One region of the Pannus brasiliensis CCIBt3594 genome, then DNA from elsewhere that is predicted to be linked to it. Evidence: predicted binding sites of a transcription regulator. Region 1 holds the regulator's gene; the other holds the start of a gene.
What was found. Region 1 encodes NtcA, which controls nitrogen genes in cyanobacteria. Its sites were predicted from a motif close to TTTGTANCNNNNGNTACAAA; they were not measured.
Positions count from the first base shown of each region.

Region 1 (8,122 bases):
GGCCCGGGCTATCGAGTTTAATCGCGATGGCGATCGGGACGAAGAGAACCCCCGTGATCCCTAGACCGACGAGACCGCCGAGAATATCGATCGCCCGCTTGAGCCAACTGCGAATCGAGGGATGGGTCGAGGGGAGACAGTTTTCTTGAGAGGGCGATGGATTCTCCCCGCTCTCCACCTTGGTGTCTTGAAACGTGAACTCTCGATCGAGTCCCGTGATCGAGAGAACACCCAGAACGGGGGGGAGAACGTTAGAAAGCACTAACTCGATCCCCTTCTGCCTCGCCGCTTTTAAATTGTGTACCAAGGCTCCCACCCCGCTACTGTCCATGAATCGGGTCTCGCTCAAATCGAGAACGATCCGCTTCGGGCAGGGGGCGCGTTCTACCATCTCGTGAAAGATATCCTTGAACTCCACGGCTTCCAGAACGGTTAAGCGTTCGGGGAGACGGAGGACGGGATACTCCTGGGGAACAATCAAAAATCGCGTTTCGGGAATTTGGGAAGTCATCAGAGCGCCAGAGAGTAGCTTGATGGATGTGGCCGGGATAGAAAATAACCTACTTAATGTTTACTACACTTTTTGCCGAATACCAACGGGCAATGTCAGGACTTTCTCGCCAAAACCGATCGACTAAACCTCGGGAACCCTCACTTTCTAACGGTCTCAAACCCTAGAAAATTAGAATTTCAGCGGCTAAATCCGGTTTTTCGCGATTAAGAATGATTGCTTTCCTCGCCCTCCTGTCTCCAGTTCTCCACCGAAAGAAGGACACGGGGCTAGCGAACTTCCGGACGGTCGGTTCCCGATCGACGAGCGGGAAAAGCCGTTTTCTGCCGGCGGTCTACCGGAGGTCGGCCATCGGCGGGCGATCCGGCCGGACTTGGGCTTTCGCCTTGGAGGCGGAGCGTCGCAGAGCGTCGAGACGTTTCTGGTAGCGATCTCGTTGACGACGGTTCGGGGTTTGCTCGATCAGGGTTTTGAAAGCGCTCCCGAGACTTTTGTAGGCGTTCGGTAAGGAATAGCCGAAACGGGTGGCCAGGGCGATCGCTTTCTCGTCGGCCTCGATCGCTTCCTTGATAGTTTTATCGCCGTTATTCTTGCGCCAGAGACGGTAGCCGGAAATGCCGCACAAACCCAGCGCCAGCACGAGTAATAATCCGTCCTGCACCCAGAGTTCGCCGACCGCGCCCCCGAGACCGATCGCCAGCGCAGCCATTTCCCACCCCTCGCGGGGAATGCTATCGTTCTGCACGCGGGCGACCTCGTGCCAGAACAGGAGATTCCGCTGATCGATCGCCAGATTCTCCCATTTCGCCAGATCGATTTGAATTTCTATCTCGTCTCTACCGATTTCCTCGCAACGGATCAGGGGGGGATTTACCTCGGTCGAACCCTCTACCGTGACCCAGCTTTGTAGTTCCGGGGGGAGTAGGGTTTTCAGTCGCCGGAGTTCGCTCATCTCGGCTCTTGCAGAGGAGGCCGCGTAAGAGGTCATAGCTTTTTTCCTTAAGTTTTCTCAATAACGATAAATCCTATTTTGGATCATAGCGGCCTTTTTGATGTTAAGGAGACGGTTAACCGCCCTTTTACCGCTCGCGCCCGGAAGGAAACCGGCGATCCGGGATGACCGCGCCCGATCGATCCCGCGCGAGACCGGTTATTTCTTAAAATAGTAGTCAGTTTGGAGACAACCGCTATGGACGATATGACGAACACCGACACCCCGGACGGAACTTTATCCGCCCAAGAGCTAGAAATGACGAGAACCCCTCCCTGGGGAACCGTGACGGTTCTCGAAGAGGGGCCGCGCTACCGGATCAATCGCATCGTGATCAAGCCGGGACATCACATGAGTACGCAAATGCACTACCACCGCAGTGAACACTGGATCGTGGTGTCGGGAACGGCGAAGGTTCTCTGTGACGGTCGAGAAACCTTGCTCAAACAGAAAGAATCAACCTACGTTCCTATGAATACCAAACATCGGGTCGAGAATCCCGGATCTATTCCCCTCGTGATGATCGAGGTGCAGAACGGGGAATATTTAGGGGATGACGATATCCATCGTTTCGGCGATGCCGAGTAGGGGATTCTCGGATCAAACGGTTTCCATCCAGTCGAATAGCTGGTTTAACTGGGAGAGATCGATCAGTCCGTACTGCCACAACACCATCGGGAGAGAACCCGCGGAGGCTTCACACAGACGCACCGCCATCTCCAGGGAGGGCTTGGGAATCGCCATTTTTTCCCGGAGAAACGCGAGGAGTTGTTTTTGTTGGTTGGCCTCCATGATTTTTACCTTCCGCGATCGGTTTAGGGTTGGATGGTTGAAAATGTACTTTCTTATTTAAAGGATCGACTTCCCGCTCGCGGATCACCCGATCGGGTGATTAAGGTAAAAATTCGCGGGAATTAAGAATATCTTATCGATTTACCGAAAGGTCGATCGAGGGGTTCGACGCTCTCGATCGTCCCGCGGAAATGGAGCGGGCGCGACGGGGTAAACTCGGTCTTTCGGCCGCTCGAAACGGCTGTTTTCCGTGATTTCCCGCGGCCCGATCGGGTTCGGTTCAAGGCAACAGGGAATAGAGAAGGCGGAGTCAGGAGTCAGGAGTCAGGAGTCAGAAGGAGAAAGGAGGATTAAAGACATCAGAAGGATACGAAGCGTGTATTTTTAACTAAATATCCTTGAAATCATAATTTTATAGTTAAATTTGACTTCGATTCTCACTTTTGCAAGAGGTCTCCATTTGGCACGAGAACGGAACGGAGAGCGATCGAGACCGACCGAATCTCGCGTTTCGGTTTTCCCGATACGGTTGGCGATCGAGGCGATCGGGTTATTTCTACTTCGGATGGGCTTGAAACCGAACGACAGATTTCGCGGGAATTTTTACGATGAAAGTAATCGAAATCATGAACGAGACAACAGGAAAGCCAAAGCTATGATTTTAACCCGTTACTCCACCGATCGAGATGTACAAGCTTTAAACCGTCAGGTCGATCGACTGTTACACGAGATTCTACCCGTTCCCGCTCGCTCTCTCTATAGCCCCACGGTAGAAGTCTCGGAAACGGAAAACTCGATCGAGGTGAAAGTGGAACTTCCCGGAATCGATGTTAACAATGTCGAGATTCAAGTGACGAAAGAGCTCGTGTCTATCCGCGGCGAGCGGAAACGTCCGGAAGGAACCCCGGTTAGCGAGTTCCGTTACGGTCAATTCGGCCGCTCGATCGTCCTTCCCGCCAAAGTACAGAATACCGCGGTCACGGCCGATTACCGAGACGGGATCTTGTACCTAACCCTACCGAAAGCGGAGGAAGAAAAAAATAAAGTGGTCAAAGTTCAACTAACCAAAGAATAAATATCCGGTTAAAGGGTTGAAGGATTCTAAATAATCGATCGGCTAGGTTGTAGGAGCAACCTAGCTTTTTTAGCGGCTCGGATGTATGCCGAGTCAACCCGTTAACGATGGTGAGCGAGCCGGGTTGATTTTCCAGAAGATACTTTCGGGGTAACGTTCGATCGCTACAAGGGGGGAATCCGCGATCTCGAACACCTGGGCGACCCTATCGGTATGCAGAAGGTTGAATTTCAAAAAGAAATGTTAAAAAAGTAGACTAGAACATCAATTTATCTTAGACTAGCTATTAATAGAAATAAGGTAAATACGATGATATTTAGTTTTTTTAAAATTGTCAAAACCTTATTCAAACAATTTTCCGAGCGAGATTATAGTGTTCTCAACACGAGATGGTTCGCGAGTTGTTGGATCGGATTCACCCTCGATCGAAGTTTGACGAGTACGGGAGATTTATTCGGTCGGCTAAAACTAGGCGGGTACGAGATGGATATCTCGACATTCTCCCAGCCTAACCAGCCTAGAAATCTAGTTCCATTCCAACAGCGACGGACGATCGAACTCTTTGGGGAATTTTTAAAGATGTCCCTCGATCTCGATCGCTTGATTTGTCAAAACCCCAACGGTATCGAGATTCAAATTTATAGTCATTTAATCGCTTATTTGATTTTATTATTAATAGATATTCTGAAAATGCGAGGAGATAACCTATTAGATAAACTCCGTTATCTCCCAGCTTGTATGTGTCAAGAGTTCGGCGATATCCACCAGAGCGAGAGGATTCTACAAGACCGCTCTCTACTTCTATTGATGGGTATATCAGAATCGATCGTGTAAAGTTCTGTTACGAGTTTAACGCTTCCGCCTAAATTGTTATCGAACTATGGAGTTATATGCGCTACATTCTGATGATGCAATTGGTCATAGGTACGACAGTTATCCTATTGGGAACGGCCGCCCTATTCGCTTGGATACAAAATCGCCCCACTCCCTCGAATACCCGCGATAGAATGAAAGCTTCCCGACTTATTTTAACCCCAAAAGTTTCTGTCGCGATCGAAGATTACCGAGTTTTTTAAAAATTCGCTATACTATTTACCGATTTTATTTTTATCGATCGAAAATCTAGAGACCGATCATGATTTATCAAAAGTAAATTGACACAAAATTGTTTGATTTTACTTTCATCGATCGAATTAAGTCGGAGGCGATCGTGCCAATCCGTACCGCGATTATTCTCGTGATGATTACCGCTCTAGCCGTGATTCTCGGTTATTGGCTAGGAGTGATTCTGCCCGCGCGTCCCCCCCTCTGAGCGGCTACCTATACCTCGGAAACCCGACCGGCCCCGCGGGGGATGAGTTCCCACGATATGCCGGGAGGGGACGCGAGTATTGGATCGATCGAAAAGCCCGGTTCCGTCCGGGGGATCGGGACGCTCCGATCGGAATTCTTACTTTCGATCGATGACGATCCGATCGCCCTACCGCTCTCGGTCGCGTCGGGGTCGGCCTTTTAACGAGAGTCGGCGAGAACGAGCGATCGGCGGATCTAGCGGGTTAATCCTGCACGTATTCCGTCCCGTGGATCAGCGCGTGCTCGGCGCGGGTGAACTCCCGTCCCAGATAGGCCGCGTGGTCGAACATCGTCACCGGAGTTGGTTTCGTCTCCTCGATGATTTTGACCGCCAGTTCCTTGGCCGTTCGCGCCGTATATAAAGTCTGGGCGGTACGTTCCACCTTACCCCGCGCGGGAATCACTTTTCCCGTCTCCGGATCGACGGCTAACCCCCGTTCGTCGATGATATTGGTGTAGTGTTTGGCGCAGATCAGATTCGCCTCTCGATCGAGGTAAATAATAAAGTACCCGTTCGGATCGAGATCGATGTGACGCTTGGACAATTCATCATCGATCGCTTTGATATCTTTTTCTAACTCGTTCATAATTCTGTAGAGGTCGGGAATCAGGAGGCAGGAGGCAGGAGCGAACCACAATACCTGTTCTTTCCCCGTTCCCCTCACCCCCTCCATGCAGACTAAACACCCATAATCTCGTAACCCGCGTCCACGTAGAGAATCTGACCGGTGATACCGCTGGCGAGATCGCTACAGAGGAAAGCGGCCGCGTTGCCGACTTCGGTTTGCGTGACTGTCCGACGTAAAGGGGCGGTCTCCTCGACGAGACGGATCATATCCAGAATTCCCCCGACCGCGGAAGAGGCGAGGGTGCGGATGGGGCCGGCGGAGATACCGTTCACGCGAATGTTCGCCGGGCCGAGTTCCGAGGCGAGATAACGGACGCTCATTTCTAAACCGGCTTTCGCGACTCCCATCAGGTTGTAGTTGGGGATCACCTTCACGCCACCGAGATAGGTGAGGGTGATGATACTGCCACCCTCGGTCATCAGCGGTTTCGCCGATCGAGCCAGACGGGAGAGAGAGTAGGTACTCACTTCTAGAGATCTGTTAAAGGCCTCGCGAGGGATAGCGGTAAAATCGCCCGATAGACCCTCTTTATCGGCGAAAGCGAGACAGTGAATTAAAATATCAAGTTTTCCCCATTTCTCGGCGACCGTGGCGAAAGTGGCCTCGATCTGTTCCTCGTTCTGCACGTCACAGGGAACGTAGAACGCGGGGTGAATCTCCTCGGCCACTTCCCGGACCTTTTTCTCGAAGCGTCCCTTTTCGTCCGGCAGGTACGTGACCCCGATATTCGCGCCGGCGGCGTGCAGTTGCTGGGCGATCCCCCACGCGATAGAGCGATTGTTAGCGATTCCCGTTACTAGCGCGTTCTTTCCAGATAAACTTAACATAGTCCTCGTTTTTATCGATATATCTCCCGAATCGCCGATCGATGGGCGAGATAGGTATAATCAGGATAGGGATAGAGAGACGGAAATCTCCCTTCTCAACCATTGTGAAGCAAAAAGCGCCAAAACTTTTTTCGATTTCTCTTACGGTTGTGTTAATAGGGATAGAAATCGTTGCATAATAAAGACAATTTTTTCCTGTTTTTGGATGTGAGATGGATTTATCCTCGATTCAAGATAAGCCCCTGGTAGAAGTCTTCCGTAGGATCGGCAGTGGCAATTTTCCCCCCGTTGTCGAGACGTTCGAGCGTGGTAAAACGATTTTCTTTCCGGGCGATCCGGCCGAGAGGGTTTATTTCTTGCTCAAGGGAGCGGTGAAACTCTCGCGCGTGTACGAGGCCGGCGAGGAGATCACCGTCGCGCTCCTGCGGGAAAATAGTGTGTTCGGGGTGTTATCCTTGCTGACGGGACAGCGATCCGATCGCTTCTATCACTCGGTCGCCTTCACGCCGGTCGAATTACTCTCCGCGCCGATCGAGCAGGTCGAACAGGCTCTCCGGAGTAATCCCGATCTGTCGATGCTGATGTTACAGGGTCTATCCTCGCGCATCCTGCAAACGGAAATGATGATCGAAACCCTCGCGCACCGGGATATGGGTTCGCGGTTGGTGAGTTTCCTGTTAATTCTCTGTCGGGATTTCGGCGTTCCCACCGGCGAGGGTATCCGGATCGATCTGAAATTATCCCACCAGGCGATCGCCGAGGCGATCGGTTCCACCCGCGTCACCGTTACCCGTTTACTGGGCGATCTCCGCGACCAGAACATGATCTCGATTCACAAGAAGAAAATCACCGTCCATAACCCCGTGGCACTCAGCCAACAATTCACCTGATCGGCGATGACGACTATCGGTTTTATCCTGATCTTGGTGCTGGTTCTCCTGGGCGGCTCGCTGGCGGCTATCGGGGATCGTGTCGGTAGTCGGATCGGCAAAAAACGCATGAGATTGTTTAATCTGCGTCCCAAACAGACGGCGACGCTGATGACGATCCTGACGGGAACCCTGATCTCGGCCTCGACGCTGATTTTGTTGTTCGCGTCGAGTAAGCCCCTGCGTCAGGGGGTTTTTGAACTCGATCGACTCCTGGAAGAACGCCGCGCCCAGATCAAGGATTTAGAATCCAAGGTGACGGAAGCGACCGAACAGAAAAATAAAATCGAGAGCGAGTTAAAAAAAGTACGGGAGGAACAGGTCACGGCGCGACAACGCCTCGATCGACTCAACCGGAACTATCAGTCCTCCCGAAAGCAGTTACGGGCCGTTTCCGAACGGGTGGCGCGTTTTCAGGAAGAGGCGCGGCGGTTACAGAACGAGCGGAACGTCTTGAACGATCAGAAAGAACGGTTAATCGCCCAGCGGGATCGGCTGGAACGCCAGAAAACCCTGCTTGCCGGCCAGATCGGCCAACTGCAAACGCGGGTTCAAGACCAAAACCGGCAATTGCTCGCCCGCGAACGGCAGTTGGAGAGTCAGCGCAAATTGTTGGAGAACCAACAGAAATTACTGACCGAACGACAGACCCGACTGCAACGGCTAGAAATCGCCCGGCAATCGCTACAGGGGGAGATCGATCGACGGGACGCGCGCATTAGCGAACTCGATCGCTCGATCGTCGGCAAAAATCTCGCCCTAGAACAGACGGAGGGAAGATTACGAGAGTTAGAGAGCCAGATCGTCTCTCTCCGGCGCGAGGTGGAGGTTCTCGAACAGTATTATCAGACCTATCAGGAATTGCGGGAGAAACAGATCGCCATCGTTCGCGGTCAGGTGCTTTCCTTCGGCGCTTTTCGCGTCGTCGATCCGGGGGCGATCGTCGGGGCGATCGATCAACTGCTCCGACAGGCCAATACCTTCGCCATCCGCGCCACGCGACCGCGGGACCCGA
Region 1 covers NZ_JBAFSM010000063.1:15,857-23,978, reverse strand. The annotation lists gene V0288_RS22125 (anti-sigma factor antagonist) at 1-511, opposite strand, end outside; gene V0288_RS22120 (DUF3318 domain-containing protein) at 846-1,499, opposite strand; gene V0288_RS22115 (phosphomannose isomerase type II C-terminal cupin domain) at 1,710-2,090, shown strand; gene V0288_RS22110 (DUF2949 domain-containing protein) at 2,103-2,294, opposite strand; gene V0288_RS22105 (Hsp20/alpha crystallin family protein) at 2,950-3,369, shown strand; gene V0288_RS22100 (hypothetical protein) at 3,679-4,203, shown strand; gene V0288_RS22095 (hypothetical protein) at 4,724-4,885, shown strand; gene V0288_RS22090 (DUF4346 domain-containing protein) at 4,926-5,309, opposite strand; gene fabI (enoyl-ACP reductase FabI) at 5,402-6,178, opposite strand; gene ntcA (global nitrogen regulator NtcA) at 6,391-7,068, shown strand; gene V0288_RS22075 (DUF3084 domain-containing protein) at 7,075-8,122, shown strand, end outside.

Region 2 (8,122 bases), on a different contig from region 1:
TCTAGTTAACATCGGCATTAAAGTTTTTATCACTACCCATAGTGATTATATTATCAAAGAGCTAAATACCCTAATCATGCTCAATCATGATAAACCCCATCTGAAAAGAATCGCCGAACGAGAAGGCTATCGCGCGGAGGAATTACTCTCCGCGGATAAAGTTAAAGTTTATGTCGCGGAAGAGGCACCGGTAAAATTAGAAGGGAAGACACGAAAAACGAAAGTTCTAACCCTTGTCCAGGCCAAGATCGATCCAGAATTAGGGATTGAAGTAAGTAGTTTTGATAAAACGATCGAAACTATGAACCGTATTCAGAGTGAAATCGTCTGGGGTGAGGATTGATGTCTGATATCGATATTCTACAAGAGATGCTCAAGGATGCCGCCAAGGAAAAACTGGAACTTCAACAGGAAGGAACCCATTCAAAATACTCGGTAACACTCAAAGAACCGCAATCTGATTATTCTGTAACGATCGCGGATCTCCCGGAAAATACTATCGTGATCAAGGTAGAGTCTTTCAAAAGACCCAGAGAAATTTTTCAAGGCTCGAAAGGAGAGTGTAAACTCGCAGATTTCGTTATTATAAGCGATACTGGCATCGGCAAAATAATTGTTTGTATTGAAATGAAGAGAAATAAAGGAAACCTTAAAGATATTAGTCTGCAACTCACCGGTGCGAGATGTCTCATCGATTATTGTCAGAAAATTGGTAAGGCATTTTGGAACAGAGATAGTTTTCTGGGGAATTATCAAACTCGTTTCGTTAGTATTGGCCGTATTCCAATTCAAAAAACAACAACCTCTCGACAGAAAAGCCGTGGTAAAAGGTCAGAATCAAAAAAATTTTATGATCGACCAAATGAACCGCTAAAAATTGATGGGGAAAGATATTTACAATTTAATGAATTACTCGAAAGGCTAAATTTTACTTAGGGCTAATAAAGTAGCCAAGTGAACGCAACATACACACCCTGAAAATTACTTTTTTTAGAGACGATACGCTGGCAGATGGAAGACGTTTATCGATCGCTATTTCTCCGTGTACCAGCAGTCAAAAACCCGCGCTCACGGTTGTTAATCGGGGGAAGATCGATCGATCGCCCCCTTCTCAGCCATAATATTCGCCTTAATTTTGACCCGAAAAGCGCGCGATTCAGAGTGATATTATTACCGAATCCCCGAGGGTAACGCTCTCGATTCTTCGATAATCTCTACCGGTTTCGGCGCGTCTAACTCCAGAACTAGATAACGGATGAAACGCGCGATCGCTTTCTGGGCCAATCCCTCCGCGATCTGTTGTCCCATTAGATGGGTTTCCGGTTTAACGATTAATTTCGCGGTCGCGGTGATCACCCGCGTCGAATCGAATCCCCGCGTTTGTTGCAGGATGCCCCAAATATTGCGGAGATGTTCCATTGTTTTCGCATCCTCGCGGAATTCCGCGGGGGTTTCCTGTACCGCGAGTCCCACCTGTTCCCGTAGGGTTCCGGTAAGGTTAAACCATGTCCGACGACCGAAACTATCGAGCGCGTTGACTAATTCATTGACTAACTTCTCGCGGATAAATATACCTCGATCGGAAAAGAGAAAATCGATCCCCTGATCCAGTACCGTATCGAAGTTGTAATCGCTAGAATCTTTCGCGTTCCGTAAGAGATTCTCTAACCGATTCCAACGGAAACTACCGTCTTTAAACAACAGATCCTTTAACGATGTCCGTAATTCGGGAGAGGAATCGGTTAACAGACGTTTGGCGATATAGGGATAGGCTTTGCTGAGAACCTTGAAATGGGGGTCGATACCGATCGCTATCCCCTCCAACGTTACCATCGATCGAATGATCAACGCGTAATACGCCGGAACTCGGAACGGAAACTCGTACATCATCTCCGACATTTTATCGGTGATGCTCTTAAAGTTTAACTCCGCCACGCTCGCCCCTAACGCGTTGCCGAAAACCTCCGCGAACGCGGGAACGATCGGCGCCAAATCCGTGGTCGGCGTTAAAAAGTCTAATTTCACGTAATCCCGCGCTAAAGCCTCGAAATCGCGGTTTACCAAATGCACTACCGCCTCGATCAAGCCGTAGCGTTGATAGGGTTGAATATTACTCATCATCCCGAAATCGAGATAGGCTAACTTCCCGTCGGGAGTCGCCAACAGATTACCGGGATGAGGATCGGCATGAAAAAAGCCGTGTTCGAGAAGTTGACGCAGGGAACACTGTACCCCCACATCGACGAGATGGGTAGCGTCGATTCCCTTCGCTTGAATTTCCTGAATATTGGTTAATTTCGTCCCCTCTACCCACTCCATCGTTAACACGCGCCGTCCCGTGTATTGCCAATAAATTTTCGGGATGTAGATTTCGGGGATATGTCCGTATAGTTTCGCGAATTTCTCCGCGTTCTGTCCCTCGTGACAGTAATTAATTTCCTCGAAAATGCGGCCGGCGAGTTCGTCGGTGATAGCGACCAGATCCGATCGAACCCGTTTGACATTCTTCTGTACCCACAGCGCCAAACGTCGCATCAGATAGACATCTAGCGTGATCCGACGGATCAGATCGGGACGCTGAACCTTAACGGCGACCTTTTCCCCCGTTTTCAATTTTCCCTTATATACCTGTCCCAAAGACGCGGCGGCGATCGGATCGGGAGAGAGTTCCGCGTAAATTTCCTCGGGAGAATAGCCTAATTCCTCCTCGATAAAGCGGTAGGCGATCTCGTTGGGGAAAGAGGGGATCTGATCCTGTAAGGTGGTTAATTCGTTTAAATACAGGGGGGGAACGAGATCCGGACGGGTGGACAGCGCCTGACCGATTTTAATGTAGGTCGGCCCCAGTCCCGTTAACAGTTCCCGCAGTTGTACGGCGCGTCGGATCTCGTTTTTCGGCGATTTGCCCAGCAGTTTATCCCACCATAACCCCAGCGTGAAGGAAAGAACCGGTAGGGCGATGGCGATCATCCTTCCCAAGACCGCGAAAGGACGTTGCCGATAGTATTCCTCGATCGCTACCGGATTGTACCGCCAACTCTCGGGCGCGCTATCGTCCACGGGGCCGATATCCTCGATATGTTCCTCGGGAATATGCAGGGGTTGAACGTCGTCGGTAATCGCCGGGGAAATCTCGATCGCTTCGGAAATGATCAGTTCGGGCATGGGAAATCTGGGGGACGGGGACTTTGTAAACTATTGTAACAAGATCGGGAGGCGCGCCTAGTCCCGCTCAAGTGACATTATTTCCATGCTACGCGTCCGCGGGAATTTTCCGGGGTGAGGTTAACTGAACCTTTGTAGGGGGGGTAAAAAAAGGAAATGGCTACTCTTTACACAAGCGTAGCCATGTGACCGCTCAATCTCAGAGACTACGTTAATATCTTTCCCGCGAACGCCGGAAAAAGTAGCATAGCGTCCGAGCGGATCGGCCGGGGAAACCGGTTAGCTTACCGAGCTTTTCCTTATCTGTCGCAGTCGATCGAACAGGAGGGCGACTTTTTCCAGGTCTTTATCCCCCGGCGATCGCTCGACCCCGCTAGAGAGATCGATCCCGTTCGGGGACAGACGGGTTAACGCGTCGGTCAGATTATCGGGAGTCAGTCCCCCGGCGAGAAACCAGGGGATCGGCGGACTAAATCGGGCGATCGATTCCCAATCGAGCGTTTTTCCCGTCCCCCCGTGTAAACTCGGGTGATAGGCATCGAAGAGCAGGGTATCCACCCGATCGAAGTACCCGCGGGCCCTCTCTAACGTTTCCCCGTCCTTAACCCGCAAAGCCTTCAAAATCTCGATACCCGGCAGTAAATCCCGCAAACGGGCGCAAAAATCGGGAGATTCTTCCCCGTGTAACTGTACCCCCGTCAATCCGGCCCGCGTGACCGTTTTGCGAATTTCGCCCGGATCTTCATTGACAAAAACGCCGATATAGTGTATGGGGCGGGAAATGGCGGTCACGATCGAGGCGATCGATTCGGGAGTCACGTACCGGGGGGAAGAGGGAGCGAGAATAAATCCCAGCGCGGTCGCCCCGAGATCGGCGATCGCCATTCCCTGCTCGGGGCGAGTGATGCCGCAAATTTTAACCCGCATAGAAGAGATCCGTTCGCGAAACGTTACAAGAACTGTTAAGTATTCAAAACAAACCCTCGATCGAGGTCGGGAGGTTTCTATAATGCCTTGTGTTTATAAAAGCTTATCAAGAAGGGAGTTAATTATGATGCACTCATCCGTACTGTTCGCGGTCGCCCAAACCACCCCCTGGAATTTTTCCGTCGCTCTCGTCATGATTCTCGCCAATCTCGTGGCGATCGCGATCGGTTACTTCGCTATCCAGAACCCCGGTACGGGCCCGAGTTTACCCGTTCCCCAACTGGCCTCGCGGAAAAGCTTCGGTCTTCCCGAACTGTTAGCGACGATGAGTTTCGGGCATATTCTCGGCGCGGGCCTGGTATTGGGCCTCGCGAACGCGGGTATCCTCTAAACGGTAGGTGTCGGGGATGGGGGGTAAGGGAGAAACCGGAGGTGAGGGAGAAAATAGCGATTCCTTACTTAATATATTCAGAATTTTGATGATTTCCCCATCTTCCCGGCCCTCCCCGTCTCCCCATCCCCCCATTCTCCCCATCCCCCCACTCCCCATCTTCCTATCTCCCCATCTCCCCGCTCCTCTCCTCGATTTCCATATCCTTACGGAATAGGATTAAATAAGTAAAGAAGTCCCCCCGATCGAGTGGGGTCGATCGAACCCGATACTCTCAAGACGATCGAGGTAGCCGTGATCACGTTAACGCTCTTGCATCCCAATCAAGCGACCCCCCTACAACACTGGACATTTGACGAAGAATCGGTAATTCGGATCGGGCGAGCGACGGATAATAACGTGGTTCTCTATAGCGCCGTTGTCTCCAGACGACACGTAGAGATCCGTCGCGGTGATTCGGAATGGGAGTTAGAGAGTCTGGGGGCCAACGGAACTTTCATGAATGGTAAGGCCATCTCGAAAGTGCCGGTCGTCGATGGTATGGTTATCCGTTTAGCGAGTTCCGGCCCGCGGATTCAAATTCGTCTCATTCCCGATGATGTCAGTCCGCGACTGTCGATCGAGCGGCTCGACTCCGACACGCCGGACGGGCCGAAGTACCCCGATAAAGAAACGATCGTCACCTAATGGATGAGTGCGGCTAGAGAAAGGCGAGGAAGTTTTCGGGACAAGAGAAAGGGAAAGAGGGGAAAGGGAAAAGGGGAAAGACTACTTTTCACCCCTTCCTCTTCCCCTCTCATCTCCCGATGTCCTCACCCGTCCTAACTTTAAATTTTTATAAATGTTTCCCGAACGAGGGAAGAAAATGTAAAAATAGATACAGAATAAAATTCTGATTTTCGCAACTGTCTTCTGTCTTCGGGCGATCGCCGGACGGGAAGAGAGCGGGAGCTAGATCGAGTGAATAACGACTTTAAATTATTGCAGGGAGTTGGGTGATATGCGAATGACTTATCGAGGGGTAACTTACGAACGGGATTCTACCCCTCTAGAAATGCTAGAAGGAGAGAACGCGGGTAAGTATCGTGGAAATGACTGGAAATATCGTTATCCCCGACATATTCCCCAGTTAGAACCGAAAATATACCGGCAGTATCGCGGGGTGAGTTATAGTACCCGTCCCGTGGTGGCCGGCGAGGGCGTGGAAGTGCCGAAACTCGCCTGTCCTCTCCCGGCCACTCGACCGGTCTCGATCGAGCGGGAATGGCTATCCACCGTCCATCTCGACAACATTCGCCGTCGTCTGGAACGTCGTTTACAGATCGCCCAAGAAAACGGGGACGAGAATCTAGTGGAACTTCTGAAAAAAGAATCGCGAGATCTCGCCTTACACGAATAGGCTCGCGATAACACCTTTTTCCGCCCTCGATCGTCGGTGATCGGGGGCGATTTTTTTCGAGAGAAAATGGCGGATTAGTCGGATAAGTCACCGGGGATCGTCTATAATACCTTGTCGTTTTCTGCCATAGCGAACCCGAATGTTTGACTGTATTATTATCGGTGCCGGCCCGGCGGGCGCGGCGGCGGGTTATCACCTCGCCAAGAAGGGACGATCGGTTCTCGTCCTCGATAAGACGGGATTCCCCCGCTATAAACCCTGCGGGGGTGGGGTTTCCCCGGCGATCGGCAAATGGTTCGATTTTGACTTTACCCCGGCTGTCGAGAATACGGTCACGCGAGTTCGCTTTACCTGGAAACAGGGCGACCCCGTGACGACCGATTTAACGGTAGCCGAGCCGATGTGGATGGTCCGACGGGATCGTTTCGATGATTTTCTCTGTCAGCGCGCGATCGAGGCGGGCGCGACGATTAAAGACAAAACCGAGGTCACGGGAATCGATTTCCGCGGCGATCGTTGGGAGGTCAAAACCGCCGGCGAGACTTTCTCGGGAAAATATCTGATCGCGGCCGACGGGGTGACGGGAAACGCGGCCCGGTGGCTGGGATTGAATCTCAAATCGGAGGCGCTGGGGGCGACTTTAGAAATCACTACCCCCGTCAGCGGCGATCGACTGCGTACCGCCGAATTCGACTTCGGTTCCCTGAAAAACGGCTATATCTGGACCTTTCCCAAACCCGACGGCTACACTATTAGCGGCGGCTGTTTCAAGGGAAAAATCAAGTCCGAGGAGTTGAAAAAACAACTGTTAGATTATGCCGCTCGATCGGGCTTGAATACGGCAGAATATCGTTACACCGAGTATCCCCTGCTGTTGTGGAAAGATAACGCGACCCTACACGCGAAAAACGCCCTGATCGCGGGAGAGGCGGCGGGAATCGTCGATCCGCTGATCGGCGAGGGAGTGCGTCCGTCGATCCTGACGGGAGTGAAAGCCGCGGAGGCGATCGATCGCGCCCTCGCCGGAGACACTCAGGCACTCGCCCGTTATAGCCAGATTATTCGAGAGGAATGGGGCGAGGATATGGCACTCGCGGGTAAATTAGCGGGAATGTTCTACCAATTCCCCCAGATCGCCTATAAAGTGGCGGTCAAACGTCCGGTCTCCGGGCAGTTGATGGGACGGATTCTCGCCGGGGAATTACGCTACCGCGACGTTACCGAATGGGCGATCGCCCAACTGAAAAAACGCCTACTTCCCGGTTTCGGCTAACACTTCCCGGACGAGATCGGGCGTTACCCGGTCCGTGATCTCGACCGTACCGATCGAGGTGGGCAGAATAAAACGAACTTTGCCCGCTTTTACCTTTTTATCGGTGGTTAACGTGTCTAGCACTTCCCCGACATCGAGCGGGGGGATACGGGTTTCCAGTCCGGCTTTACGGATCAGGGCGTTCTGTCTTCGCGCCTCCTCCTCCGTCCACAGTCCCAGTCGGACGGCGATCGCTCCCGCCGCGACCATGCCCATCCCTACCGCCTCGCCGTGATTGATCGCGCTATAGCCGGTCAGACTCTCGATCGCGTGGGCGATCGTGTGACCGTAGTTTAAAATCGCCCGCAATCCCGATTCTTTTTCGTCCTCACTTACCACATCCGCCTTCGCTTGACAAGATCTTGTAATAATTGTTTGTAATAATTCTCTGTCGAGATCGGTAAAGCGATCGAGTTTCGGGGCCGCTTCCAGGCGATCGAACAGATCCGCGTCGCGAATCACGCCGTATTTAATCACTTCCGCCATTCCCGCGCGGAATTCCCGTTCCGGTAGCGTTTTTAGTACCGCGGGGTCGATGAGAACGAGTCGCGGTTGATAGAAAGCGCCGATCAGATTTTTGCCGCGCGGGTGATTGACTCCCGTTTTCCCGCCGATCGAAGCGTCCACCATCGCGAGTAAACTGGTGGGAACCTGAACGAAATGGATTCCCCGTAACCAGGTGGCGGCCGCGAATCCGGTCATATCGCCGATCACGCCCCCTCCCAGCGCTACCATCGTCGAGGAGCGCTCCAGACGGCGATCGAGCGCGGTATCGTAGATCCGTTCGATCGATTCCAGGGTTTTATAATTCTCTCCCGCGGGGATTAAATGATAGGAAACGTCGAAACCCGCTTTTTCTAGGGAATAGAGGGCGATTTTGCCGTAATAATCGAAAATATCGGGATTGGAAACGAGAAGAACCTTTTTT
Region 2 covers NZ_JBAFSM010000008.1:72,147-80,268, forward strand. The annotation lists gene V0288_RS05650 (AAA family ATPase) at 1-343, shown strand, start outside; gene V0288_RS05655 (hypothetical protein) at 343-936, shown strand; gene V0288_RS05660 (ABC1 kinase family protein) at 1,171-3,165, opposite strand; gene V0288_RS05665 (phosphoribosylanthranilate isomerase) at 3,445-4,092, opposite strand; gene psaK (photosystem I reaction center subunit PsaK) at 4,220-4,483, shown strand; gene V0288_RS05675 (FHA domain-containing protein) at 4,778-5,170, shown strand; gene V0288_RS05680 (DUF4278 domain-containing protein) at 5,484-5,882, shown strand; gene V0288_RS05685 (geranylgeranyl reductase family protein) at 6,022-7,155, shown strand; gene aroB (3-dehydroquinate synthase) at 7,135-8,122, opposite strand, start outside.
Region 2: a site for NtcA is predicted at 5,348-5,367, ahead of V0288_RS05680 (DUF4278 domain-containing protein). Genes of this name have one in related genera too.